DNA from 2 places in the Rothia terrae genome. Region 2 is predicted to be linked to the other one. Evidence: riboswitches for the same ligand, from Rfam matches in the RefSeq annotation. Region 2 holds a riboswitch; the other holds the start of a gene.
The links. A riboswitch is a leader RNA that binds a small molecule or an ion and turns the genes downstream of it on or off. The one in region 2 is predicted to bind thiamine pyrophosphate.
Positions count from the first base shown of each region.

Region 1 (6,258 bases), 1.2 Mb from region 2:
GGATGCGGTAACGTGCCACGGCGTCAGCGTGCGGCAATAAGTCGGAGGAAGGATCTGAGGCGAGCGCCTGCAGATCCACAGTTTGCGATAACCACGGTGTGTTGAGCGCATGAGCGGCGAGAGTACGCGCCCGGTGCGAGTGGTCAATGGGACCGTGCCCCGTGCCAACCTGCAGTCCATCGGCCGCCCTAATGGAATCATGTAGCCAACGCGACACCCAGCCTAAAGCATCCTGGGGGTTCTCTCCTGCCGCGAGCCGGGTAGCCAGCGCCGACGACTGTGAGCAACCGGTGCCGTGAGTTGATTTTGTTTGAATGCGAGGTTGCATGGTGGTCGCAACAATACCGTGCGCATCCACCAGATGATTGATAATGCGCTCTCCGTCAAGATGCCCGCCCTTCACCGCGACCAGCACATCGTACTGCTGCGCCAGTGTACGCGCCGCATCAATCGCGCCCTCATCACTGAGAATGCTCCCGCTTTCGCATCCTGCCAGAATTTCAAGCTCTGGAGCATTGGGAGTTAGCACCGTTGCACGGTGAAAAAGCTGACGCAGATGCTGCTCGGCGTCCTCATCGATGAGTCTGTCGCCTGAGGTTGCAACCATTACCGGATCAATGACCACAATCGGCGGTTTTGTTTTCTCTAGCCACTGGTTGACAGCATCAATATAGGCAGTTTGTCCGAGCATACCAATCTTCACAGCATCGACAATCACGTCTGCTGAGACCGATTCCAACTGGATGGTAAGCACTGAGGCGTCGGGGTAATGTACATCAGTTACCCCGTGAGTGTTCTGCGAAACCAGTGCGGTCACCGCTCCCATAGCGTAGCCGCCGGCAGCAGTAATAGATTTAATATCGGCGTGGATTCCAGCGCCACCAGTGGGGTCTGTTCCCGCAATGGAAAGTACACGAGGAATAGCCATCTCTATGCTCCTTGAGCGTTTGCAGTGAAAGTTTCACCCGGTTGACGGGCATGGTTGAACAGGCGCACCATCTCGCGGGCTTCTTGACCAGGGGCGGGTGAAGCCACCAGCGCTGAAACCACCGCGATGTTATGGACGCTCGGCGCCAGATGCGCAATATCGGCTGTTTTAATGCCACCGATGGCTGTGGTAGGTACTTTAAGTTCGTCCGCAAGGCGAGCAATTCCGTCGAATCCAAGCGGTGGTGGAGCATCCGTTTTAGTGGCGGTCGCCCGCAAAACACCAACACCTGCCGAGTCAATCACGTCAGCTAGCCGGTTAGCCTCAACGATCTCTGCCGGTTGCGAGACCGACCAGCCAATCTGTGCGTCTTGGCCTATCAGTTTTCGGACGCTACTCGGGTGAAGGTCGGTTTGGCCGATGTGCACCCCCGCAAGCTGAGCGCCAGCTTCGCGTGCTGCTAAATAAACATCGACCCTGTCATTGATGATTAAATCCGCTGTGCCAGCGGTGACGTCTGAGACTGCTAACGAAAGGTCATAAAAATACCTGGCTTCTACGTTCTTCCAGCGCAGTTGAACGGTTGAGACTCCCGCCGCAACGACAGTCTCTACCAGCTGAGTCGTCAAATCGATAGCCGCGCTGTGACGCTCTGCCTCACTTCTAAAGTGCCGCTCGGGGGCATGAGTCGCCAGGGAAAGCGGCGGATCCGTCACCAAGTAAATTCCAGGCCGCGGTGAGTTCTGTTGCACGGTCGCCACCTATTCTTTATCGGTGGCGAGCTGTCGTACAGCGAGAAGTCGTTCCACGTCATCTTCGCTCACGTTCGCAAGAGCATCCAGGAAATTCGCGGCAAAAGTACCGGGACCGGCTGACACCTCTTGGGCCTGTTGAGCGGCAATCCCGTACACTGCATGTGCCGCAACCGTGCCCCACAAGGCATCCTCGGTGACAGAAACACAGGCACCAATCCCCGCACCCAATGCACACCCCGAGCCGGTTACTTTGGTCTGAATGGCATGGCCGTTAGCGCATTGGTAGTGGCGTTCGCCGTCCGTAATAAAGTCTGCGCTTCCCGATACCGCGACCACGGTCTTGTGCTTTTTCGCCAGTTCTATGGCGCTCCCGTGTGCGTCCTGCACCTGAGCTGTGCTGTCTGCGCCTCGGGCGGCTGCACCACCGCACAGGGCAATAATTTCGGAGGCATTACCGCGAATCACTGTGGGCCGGTAGTTCAATAGCTCATGGGCTAGACGGGTGCGAACCTTCAACGCACCAACAGCCACAGGGTCTAGTACCCAGGGAGTCTGAGAATGGTGAGCGGACTGTGCCGCTTCTGGAATCGCCAACTGCTGGCTAGTGCCGATAGTGCCTAAATTGATCAGCGTTGCAGATGAGATAGCCGCAAAATCTCCGGCCTCACCGGGCACATCCACCATCGCAGGCGATGCCCCAGCCGCCAATAAAACATTGGCGCTAAACCCCTGAACCACTGTGTTCGTGAGGCACTGCACCAGTGGGTTATGGGTGGGTAATGCTTTCCATACATCGTAAATACGTCGCACAAGAGCTACTTCGCTCATTGTCCATTCCTCCGCTCGAATTACCGAGATCAGGTTCAAACGGGTATTTTCTCAGCCTCCCTGCATAGAGACACCCCGTGGCAATACGCAACACACTACACCTGTTAACCCTAGTCAGAGAAGAGTAAACAGATATTTGACAGTATTTTTTACGAAAATATGTGAAAAGTTAATTCTTTGGTTGCACAGAGTTCTTTTATCAGAGCACTCACCCACTAAGCTATCTATATGTTGTTTCATCTCGCTCTGCCCGAAGACTTTGCCGTAGCTCAAGACACCGGCGTTTACACCGTTTCAACCCGCGGTCGCACTATTGACGAGGTTGGCTTTATTCACTGCTCAGCGTCCGTCGAACAGGTGCGCGAAGTGTGGCAGGCTTTTTACAGCGACCGTGAAGACATTCTTCTGCTCGCCATCAACGAGGACGCGGTTGAAGCAGAAGGTCTCACTATCAAGTTTGAAAACAGCGATCCCAACGATGCTGAATCCGAGATTTTCCCGCATATTTACGGCGGTCCGCTCCCCCTGTCTACCCTGAAAATTCAGTCATCTGGACTTCCACTGAACTAGCATCGGAACACCCCAATACTTATATAAAAGAAGCCGGCACCTTATGAAAAGGTGCCGACTTCTTTGTTCTAAATGAAATTAGTTGACCTCGTGTGAGAGGTGGTCGTATGAGTTTTTAGCCTGCTCGAAAGCTACGCTTTCTGCCAGCAGATAGATGTCACCGGAGTTACGGTCGAACGCAACTACAGGCCATGAACCTGACGGTGTCTCTTCGAATTCGACGGCTTTCTTCGGTGCGCAGAACGTCACCACCCAGCGAGGGTCGTCTTCAGGGCTACCATCAAAGAGGTCAATCCCGAGAGGGCTTTTGCCGGGGTATTCCTGCAGGTTCCAGCCTTCACCGGCTTCGGGGAAGCTCTTGTAGAAGGACTGCTTATCTTCGTAGACTTCGAGAGTCTTGCCAAAAGGTGTTTCCATGTAAGCCATACTACAACCCGCTCGCAGTAAATAAGTAGTATGAGCAATGGTGTTTCAAGTGGCTATCCCAGACTGCAGGACGCCCGCTACCAGTAACGCTTTTTCTCTGGCTCACCTACAGGAACAAGAAGGCTATTTAGCCTTCTTCACGACAGAGGACTTGAGGTACATCTGGCCTGCGCCGGGAACCTTCGCTTCAATATCGTGACCGTTGACAGGTGACTCCAGTAGGCGAATACCGCGAACCTTAGTGCCGGCCTTGATATCAGCACCGCCCTTGGCTTTCAGACCCTTAGCAATAGTAACGGTGTCACCGTCTACTAATTCGTTACCCACCGCGTCCTTCACGACCGCCACTGCAACCTCGGAGGTTTCAGCATCAGCAGCATCCGCGGACCACTCATGACCGCACATAGGGCACACCAAAAAGCGCACCGTTTTCGTAGGTGTAGTCTTCTGAACATTCGGGGCAAGCGGGCAAAGTATCAGCCATGAGGATCCCTTGTCTGTGTGAGTCGCATTAACGCGCATCATGCTTTAAAAATACTAAACGGTAGATATCACCCAGCTGACCTGTTAGCGGCGGAAAGCTTCGAGCTTTCTATCACCATTGATAGCGAAAAGAGCGCCAATAGTTATATAAAAGTATATTGCCCAACTTCACTATCCAAGACAGGACAGATGCGTACACCTATCCCCGATTATTTGACGGAAATCCTCGACTCGGTTCGCGATATTAAAGACGGCGAAGTTGCCGACTACATTCCAGCACTGAAGGACGCTGACCCTAACCTGCTGGGTATCGCCATGACCACCGCTGAGGGACACACCTATTCTGCCGGTGATGTTGAGGCTGAGTTCTCTATCCAGTCCATGTCTAAGCCCTTTGCCTACGCTGCGACCTTGACTGACCGCGGCATCGATTTCGTGGAGACCAAAATCGATGTTGAGCCCTCGGGTGATGCTTTCAACGACCTTTCAATTGAAGAAGACACCAAGCGTCCCAAGAACGCCATGATTAATGCCGGTGCCATTTTGGCCCACCAGATGCTCATCGGTGAGGACGCGACAATGCAAGAACGCGTTGACCGCGTGACTGATTTCTTCTCGGCACTGGCTGGCCGCAAGCTGACCATGGATAAAGAAGTGTTCCAGTCAGAAATGGATCATTCCCACCGCAACCTTGCTTTTGCGCACATGCTGACCAGCTACGGCATGATGGAAGGCAAGGCTCACGAGGCAGTTGCGGGCTATACCGCCCAGTGCTCCATTTTGGTCAATGTTCAGGATATTGCAATGATGAGCGCAACCCTCGCAACCGGTGGTGTACACCCGGTAACCGGTGAGCGCGTGATTAAACGCAGCGTGGTGCGTCATGTGCTGTCCGTGATGGCGTCCTCGGGTATGTACGATTCTGCCGGTGAGTGGTTTACAGATGTTGGAATTCCGGCGAAATCAGGTGTTGCCGGCGGTATTCTCGGCGCGATTCCTGGGCAGCTGGGTGTAGGTGTGTTTTCTCCTCTCCTGGATTCTCACGGCAACAGTGTGCGCGGCGTTGAGGTTTTCAAGCGCATGTCATCGGATATGTCCATGCACATGATGGAAGTTGACGGTGTGGTGTCGCGCTCCGTTCGCACCCTCAATACGGGTGATGACACCAGCATCGTGACGTTGCAGGGCAGCTTTACCTTCAACGCAGCGGAAAGCCTGCTCTACCGTTTGGAGAATGAGAAGCTCAGCTCTAAGGTCGTTTTCGATGTGAGCCGTGTTGAACGTTTTACCGGTGTGGGCCGCCGTATGACGCTTGAGGCGATGCGCCGACTGTGTGCAGAAGGCAAGCAGGTAGGCCTGGCAGACCCCGAGGGCGTACTGCCCAAGCCCGACATGGGCGACGGCACGTACCCGTTCGAGTACTGCGGCTAACTACAAAGGTGACCACGAAAGCGTCATTTTCCCCGGTTTTATCGGGCGAAAATGACGCTTTCGTGGTAACATCTGTCACGGCGCAAGCTGAGTTTCTTCACCCAGCTGAGGCCGCCAGTAAACTGCCCGCTCAGCCGTCAGTTCTCTGACATAAGGAGACGTTAGTTCATCCAGCGCCCGAATATAATCGGGCACTATCTCGCGTGGAAGTCGCAGACCCAAGGTCAGATGCGGAACCCAACGCGAACCGCGTCCTTCCGGATTGAGGGCGCTGAGCTGGCGAGCAGCGTCCTCGAGATCATCAGATGCCTCTAGTAGCCACGCCACTGTTTGCTTACGTTTCACGCCAAAGGTGACAATGCCAGCTCGTCGCAAGAACGAAGGTACGCACCCCGGCAGAACCTCCTGCGCCCGATGCACCACTGCAGCGTCCATCTCTGGTGCAAATGTAAGAGAAATATGCGGACTTTGATGCTGCCTGGGAAAACCCAGAGCTTCGAGTTTGTCGAAAAGCTCGCGCACATACGCATCATCACGAGCAGACAGCCTCAACAAAATGTTCTCAGGCGATGGCACTAATGATTCCCTTCCTCACCGCGTAAGAGACCGTTAGATCACCAATTCGCCCTCACGCACGACGACTTGCCCGCCGGCTATCACCATCACCGTACGGCGACCACAAATCCCGAATGCCATCCGTACCAAGCCCTAAACGCACGCTGTTGTTCTTCATCAGCTGCAGCGGCAGACGGGCAGACCCCACAGGAGCGACAGTTGACCACAATACACCGGCCTCGCCCAGCTCTTTCAGCAAAGACTCCTGGCGCGATGCAGGAA
Region 1 covers NZ_CP061539.1:797,749-804,006, reverse strand. Annotated here, with positions in the region: gene IDM49_RS03780 (bifunctional hydroxymethylpyrimidine kinase/phosphomethylpyrimidine kinase) at 1-928, opposite strand, end outside; gene IDM49_RS03775 (thiamine phosphate synthase) at 931-1,680, opposite strand; gene thiM (hydroxyethylthiazole kinase) at 1,690-2,511, opposite strand; TPP riboswitch at 2,501-2,599, opposite strand; gene IDM49_RS03765 (DUF952 domain-containing protein) at 2,740-3,081, shown strand; gene IDM49_RS03760 (hypothetical protein) at 3,160-3,498, opposite strand; partial or broken gene IDM49_RS03755 (zinc ribbon domain-containing protein YjdM) at 3,631-3,991, opposite strand; gene IDM49_RS03750 (glutaminase) at 4,180-5,421, shown strand; gene IDM49_RS03745 (2'-5' RNA ligase family protein) at 5,497-5,997, opposite strand; gene IDM49_RS03740 (amidohydrolase family protein) at 6,050-6,258, opposite strand, start outside.
Region 1: it holds a riboswitch for thiamine pyrophosphate, as region 2 does, so the genes downstream of both, thiM (hydroxyethylthiazole kinase) here and IDM49_RS09505 (ECF transporter S component) in region 2, are expected to answer to the same signal.

Region 2 (6,258 bases):
GGTGAATCCGCGCGGACGCGTCAGACATCGGTGAAGGACGCTGGCCCCGGTGGTCTTGCAGGGATTATTAACGCCTACAAACACCTGTTCAACACCGTCAAACGCCTGTACCGCACCACGCCGTCCACCCTGTATTTCTTGGTCACCAGCGCAATTTTCCGAGACGGTCTCAACGGCGTATTCACCTTTGGTGGCGTGCTGGCAGCCGGGTCCTTCGGGTTCAGCGCTAATGAAATCATTATCTTCGCCATCGCAGGCAACGTGGTGGCGGGTGTCGGCGCACTTATCGGCGGGTCCCTTGACGACAAGCTCGGCCCGAAAAACGTTATTCTGGGTTCACTCATCGGCGTGCTCATCGCTGCAACACCGATTCTCTTTCTCGACGGTAAACCCGTCTTCTGGGTCTGCGGCCTAGCACTATGCGCCTTTGTGGGGCCCGCACAGTCAGCAGCTCGCACCTACTTAGCACGCGTTTCACCTCCCGGTGAAGAAGGCGAGCTCTTTGGTCTGTACTCCACCACAGGACGCGCCGCCAGCTTCCTCGCTCCTGCACTCTTTGGCTTGTTCGTTGGTTTGTTAGGCGCACAGGTGTGGGGCGTCATCGGCATCATGGTCGTTATTGCCTTAGGGCTAGCGATGGTGCTACCGCTTAAGCCAGCACCGCGTCTGCAGAATGAGGAAAGTACCTTCTAAAACGTAAGATACTAAAGTCTGCTGAGATCTGTAGCTGAGATGGGATGCCGCCAATCAACTGGTCGGGTCTGGCGTTTAGGGATGTTGATTGGCGGCATCCCATCAAAGCGAAACTGAACAATACTCAGGTTCTATAGAGCAATACAAAAGCACCCGGAGGTTTTCCCTCCGGGTGCTTTTGCAAACTTTGAAAGTTCAGGCAGATTTAGACCTCAGCCTGACCGCCGTGCTTGTACTTGTCCTTTGCCTCAAGGTTTACCTGCGCACGTGAGATGCCGACCTTGATGATGGTGCCTACAAGACCGGTAACCAGTGACCAGATGATGATGTCGCGCCAGCGCTCATCGGGATCGGGGTTGGTTGCGGGGGGCTCATTGCCGGTGATTTTCTTCCAGGTAGCAGCCAAAACCTTGTTGGACAGTGCAACGCCACCGAGTGATGCTGCGGTGCCGCCGAGCTTTACGAGAGTGCTCATTTGTATAACTCCTTTTGATAAGTAGTGTTGCCTATAACAATAACGGCTTAGGCTCTTTTATGCACAGTCTGCTGCGGTTTTGTCTGTTAGCGAAGTCCCGTCATAAGTTGGTGAGCAAGAAAACCGTGCTTATACTGGGTGTGGTTTGAAGATAAACCACGTCTCGCGCGTCCACGCGCGCATCGACAGGGGAGCACCACCGCGGTGCTGAGAGTGCCATAGAAGGCTGACCCTCGAACCTGATCCGGTTAGTACCGGCGCTAGGGAGTCGAGTATCTCAAGAGCGCGTGCGCACACGCGTCCTTCCCCTTCCTAAGACTAGGGAGGATTTTTTTATGTCTGTTACCTCTAACCGAGCAGATTCTGGCCGCGCGCCCAAGCATGGTGCGCGTTCGCGTTCACTGCGCTGGCGCGTCAACGACATTGTGGTGGCATCTGTTCTTGCTGTTGCCTGCGCCCTGATTTTTTGGGTATGGAACAACGCGGTCTACCCCGCGGTGAGCGCAGCAACCGTTGCAGCACCACAGTTCACTCCGCTAATTGCCGGTGCATGGCTGATTGCGGGTGTGCTGGGTGGTCTTATCATTCGTAAACCCGGTGCGGCTTTGTACACTGAGCTGTTGGCTGCGATTATCTCAGCTTTCATTGGTAGCGCGGGCTTTGGCATCACCGTAGTGTACTCAGGTTTGGTACAGGGACTTGGCGCTGAACTCGTCTTTCTCCTGTTGATGTATAAGCGCTGGAACCTACCCACTGCCCTGCTCTCCGGTGCTGTATCGGGGCTATTTATGGGCATCTACGAAGTTATTGTGTGGAATCCCGAATACACTGCAGGTAATAAGCTCATCTACGTTATTTGCGCGGTGATTTCAGGAACTCTTCTTGCAGGGTTAGTTTCGTGGCTTCTGACCCGTGCACTGGCAAAGACCGGGGTGCTCTCATCACTGGCATCCGGCCGTCAGTCACGCCGCTAAATTTTTCTGACAAAGGTAAGGACGCACATGGGCGGTGCACGCGTAGAGGCCAAAGACTTTGGGTGGCATCACCCCGGCCGTCATTCTCCGGCTGTTTCGGGGCTCAGCCTTGTCATTGAACCGGGGCAAAAAGTGCTTTTGCTGGGGCCATCGGGCGCGGGCAAGTCTACTTTTTTGCACGCGCTTGCGGGCGTTATTCACGATGATGACGGTGAGACAGCCCTGGGCGAGTTGCTGGTCGATGGGGTTCCCGCTGAGGATTCGCACGGTACCGTTGGCATGATGCAACAGGACCCGGAGTCATCCGTGATCCTTGCGAAAGTGGGCGATGATGTTGCGTTCGGTCCGGAAAATCTGCAGGTGCCGCGCGATGAGATTTGGCCTCGTGTCAGAGCTTCGCTTGATGCGGTGGGTTTGGGCGAGCTTTTGCTGGAGCACTCTACATCGGCGCTGTCTGGCGGCCAGAAACAACGCTTAGGTCTAGCCGGTATTCTCGCCATGCAACCGTGCGTGCTCCTGCTGGATGAGCCCACCGCTAACCTCGACCCCGAAGGCGTGCTTGAAGTCCGCGATGCCGTGATAGCTGCCCAGCGCAATATAGGCGCAACCATGATCGTTATTGAACACCGCGTGAGCGTGTGGGCACAGTTCATGGATCGTGTGATTGTGCTGAGCCCCGGCGGTGGTATAAGCCATGACGGTTCGCCTGACCAAGTGCTCGTGGACGCGCGCGATGAGCTCATCGCCGCTGGCGTATGGGTGCCGGACTACTCACCGGAAGTTGCCACCGCGCGTCCTGCCCCTGACGGCACAGCCGTCGCAGGCACTGAGCTGTTGCGCGGACGCGCCCTAGCGGTAACGCGTGAACAGCCCACCCGCAAGATGATGCGTGCGCGCAAGAAATTAGCTCGTTCACCTGAGCCAGTCAGCCTTCCGTTACCGTTGCGTCCTGTCACCGACGGTATCGATGTGAGCGTGAACGCCGGGGAGCACCTGAGCATCATGGGCGTGAACGGCGCCGGAAAATCAACGCTGGCCCTCACCCTTGCCGGATTACAGCTAGCTGCCAACGGCATTCTCTACGCCACCGATGAGCTACGCGACAGCGCTCACTGGGACGTCGCATCCTGGTCACCCGAAGAGCTGGTAAGCCGCATCGGCCTCGTCTTCCAAGAGCCTGAGCACCAGTTTCTAACGGCAAATGTTCGCGCCGAACTAGAGTTCGGGCCGCGCCAGGTCGCAAAAGCACGCAAACAAGCTGTTGACGAAAAAGACCTGGCACAACGTACCGAGGCGCTCATGCGCCGGTTGCGCCTAGACCACGTAGCAGGTGCTAACCCGTTCACGCTCTCCGGCGGTGAAAAACGCAGACTGTCCGTGGCAACCGCGCTGGCAACTGCACCGCGCATCCTCATTCTTGACGAGCCAACCTTCGGACAGGACGCCAACACCTGGGCAGAGCTCGTGAATTTGCTCCACGAACTCATGACGCAGGGAACAGCCGTCGTCTCAGTCACCCACGACCTGGACTTCGTTGAAGCTCTCGGCGGCCGTACCCTTTACCTAGGAGCTCATTCATGAGCATCAATATCTTTGACGCTCGCCCCGAATACAACACCTGGCTGGGCAAGATCAATCCCGGTATCAAGTTGTTAGTGGCCACCGTCGTCACGCTTTTGCTGGTTTTCACCGTGGACGCGGTCACCGGCACAGTTGCGCTGGTTCTAGAGATGATTGCGCTGGTGATCGCAGGTTTTAAACCCTTCAACCTCCTGGCGCGTTTTTGGCCGATTCTTCTCGCGACGCTACTTTCAGGCTGGGGCACCGCCATTTTGGCAGAGAAAACCGGCACTGTTCTGCTCGATTTTGCCTATATCACCATCACAACCGGCTCACTCGCATCCGGTGTGGGCATTATGATGCGCGGGCTCGCCATGACCATGCCCGCCCTCATGCTGATGCTTACCACCGACCCCACCGAACTGGGCGACTCACTGGCGCAGACCTATAAACTGCCCGCCCGATTTGTGCTGGCGGCACTGGCTGCACTGCGCTTGGTCGGCATTATGTTTAGCGAATGGAACACGCTAGGAGCTGCACGACGCGCCCGCGGCGTAGGGGCACGCAACGGTGTACTGGGAACCGCGAAAAGCGTGTGCGGGCAGGTCTTCACCCTGCTCGTTCAAGCAATACGTCGCGGCACCCGACTAGCCATGACCATGGAAGCCCGTGGCTTTGGCGCAGGCCAAAGGACATGGGCGAGAGTACCGACTCATTCGTCAAAAGACCTAGTGTTTGCTCTCACCTGGCTGGCTATTCCAGTCATCGCCTACTCAATCTCACTGTACGCAGGCACTCTGAAACTGGTCTTCGGCTCTTTCTAAAAGCCCCCGAGTCTAGCTCTCGAGCGCTTTTGTACCGCGCAAGAGTTTCTCGTGCATAAGCACCATGAGCACCGTCAACACCAACAAAAATGCGGGCAGAAGCACCACCGACACATTATTCGCAATCACACCGAATAGCGGCGCATCGAAATCCTTATACATGGCAGGCCAGGCCGCACCGAGCAAAGAATCAGGAATCCCCAACCCAATAAAGGCGAGATAAATGATGGCAAGTAGAAGGTTATACATACGTGAGTGCCTGTTACTACCTGCGTGTCAATGTGCTGAATTGATGTACTTTCTATCTTAGAAAAACAGCTGGAACCCCAGCAAAGCGTTACATTATCCGTTGCTAGCTCGCACGCAAAAGGGCTCCGAAACCCACCTGAACAGATGAGTCTCGAAGCCCTAGATAGCGCTAACGAAAAGGTTTACTTTTCGAAAGTTGCGGTGTCGATAACCGCGCGGAAGATGACGTCGCCGTCAACTACCTTGTCGTAGTATTCATCAACCTGGTCCACTGAAATTTTTTCAATGACGGATGCGATGCCGTGCTCAGCGCAGAAGTTCAGCATTTCCTGGGTTTCTTCGATGCCGCCGATATTGTTACCGGTGAGCACCTTGCCGCCACCAATCAGGCGTCCCATGTGAAGCTCAAGGGCTTCGGGGGGAAGACCTACGGTTGAGAAGATGCCGCGGGGCTTGAGCAAACCGAGGTAGGCATCCAAATCAACGGGGGCTGAAATGGTGTTGAGAATAAGGTCAAATTCGCCCTTGTGGTCTTCAAAGAAGCCGTCTTCGGTGGTTGCCAGTGTGCGGGTTGCACCGAGCTTCTTCGCTGCCTCTTCCTTCTTCAAGGTGCGTGAAAGAACGGTGACCTCAGCGCCCATCGCAGCGGCAATCTGAACACCCATGTGGCCAAGACCGCCAAGGCCTAGAACAGCAACCTTCTGACCTTCTTTGACGCCCCAGCGTGCCAGCGGTGAGTAGGTGGTGATACCAGCGCACAGTAGGGGAGCTGCAACATCAAAATCGATGGAATCGGGAATGGTAACCGCGAAATCCTCGTTGACGGTAACCTTCTGTGAGTAGCCACCCTGGGTAATGGTGCCGTCAACGTCCTTGGAGTTGTAGGTACCAACGTTGCCGTTGAGGCAGTTCTGCTCCATGCCAGCCTGGCACTGTTCGCATTCGCCGCAGGAGTTAACCATGCAACCAACGCCTACGCGGTCGCCCACCTTGAACTTAGTGACCTTGGAACCCACGGACTCAACGACGCCCGCGATCTCGTGACCAACGGTCAGCGGGAAGTGTGCCTCACCCCATTCGTTACGGATGGTGTGAATATCGGAGTGGCAGATACCTGCTGCTTTGATGTCGATAACAATGTCGTCTTCGCGAGGGTTACGACGCTCAATATCAGCAACCTGGAACGGCTGATCGGGGCCGGTCTTCTGCAGAGCTTTAACGGTGATAGACATGAGTCTCCTTCATGCGGTTATATCTGTGTACTTAAAACGCTACTCCCACCAGCTGGAAAAATATCTGGTGGGAGCAGTATTTTCGCCATATGCTAAATGGGCTTAGTTATTGGCGAGGTAGCCTAATAGCTCGTAAGTAGTGTCGGCATCAACGGCAATTTTTGTGCCGTTAAGGTGCGTCACCGGAGCCAGCAAACGCACGGAGGACGCCAGCCACACGCCGTCCGCCTCTAAGAGATCTTGTGGGTAGA
Region 2 covers NZ_CP061539.1:2,080,243-2,086,500, reverse strand. Annotated here, with positions in the region: gene IDM49_RS09515 (MFS transporter) at 1-693, shown strand, start outside; gene IDM49_RS09510 (DUF4235 domain-containing protein) at 899-1,168, opposite strand; TPP riboswitch at 1,346-1,452, shown strand; gene IDM49_RS09505 (ECF transporter S component) at 1,504-2,142, shown strand; gene IDM49_RS09500 (ABC transporter ATP-binding protein) at 2,170-3,723, shown strand; gene IDM49_RS09495 (energy-coupling factor transporter transmembrane component T family protein) at 3,720-4,526, shown strand; gene IDM49_RS09490 (hypothetical protein) at 4,539-4,775, opposite strand; gene IDM49_RS09485 (NAD(P)-dependent alcohol dehydrogenase) at 4,958-6,007, opposite strand; gene IDM49_RS09480 (aminodeoxychorismate lyase) at 6,110-6,258, opposite strand, start outside.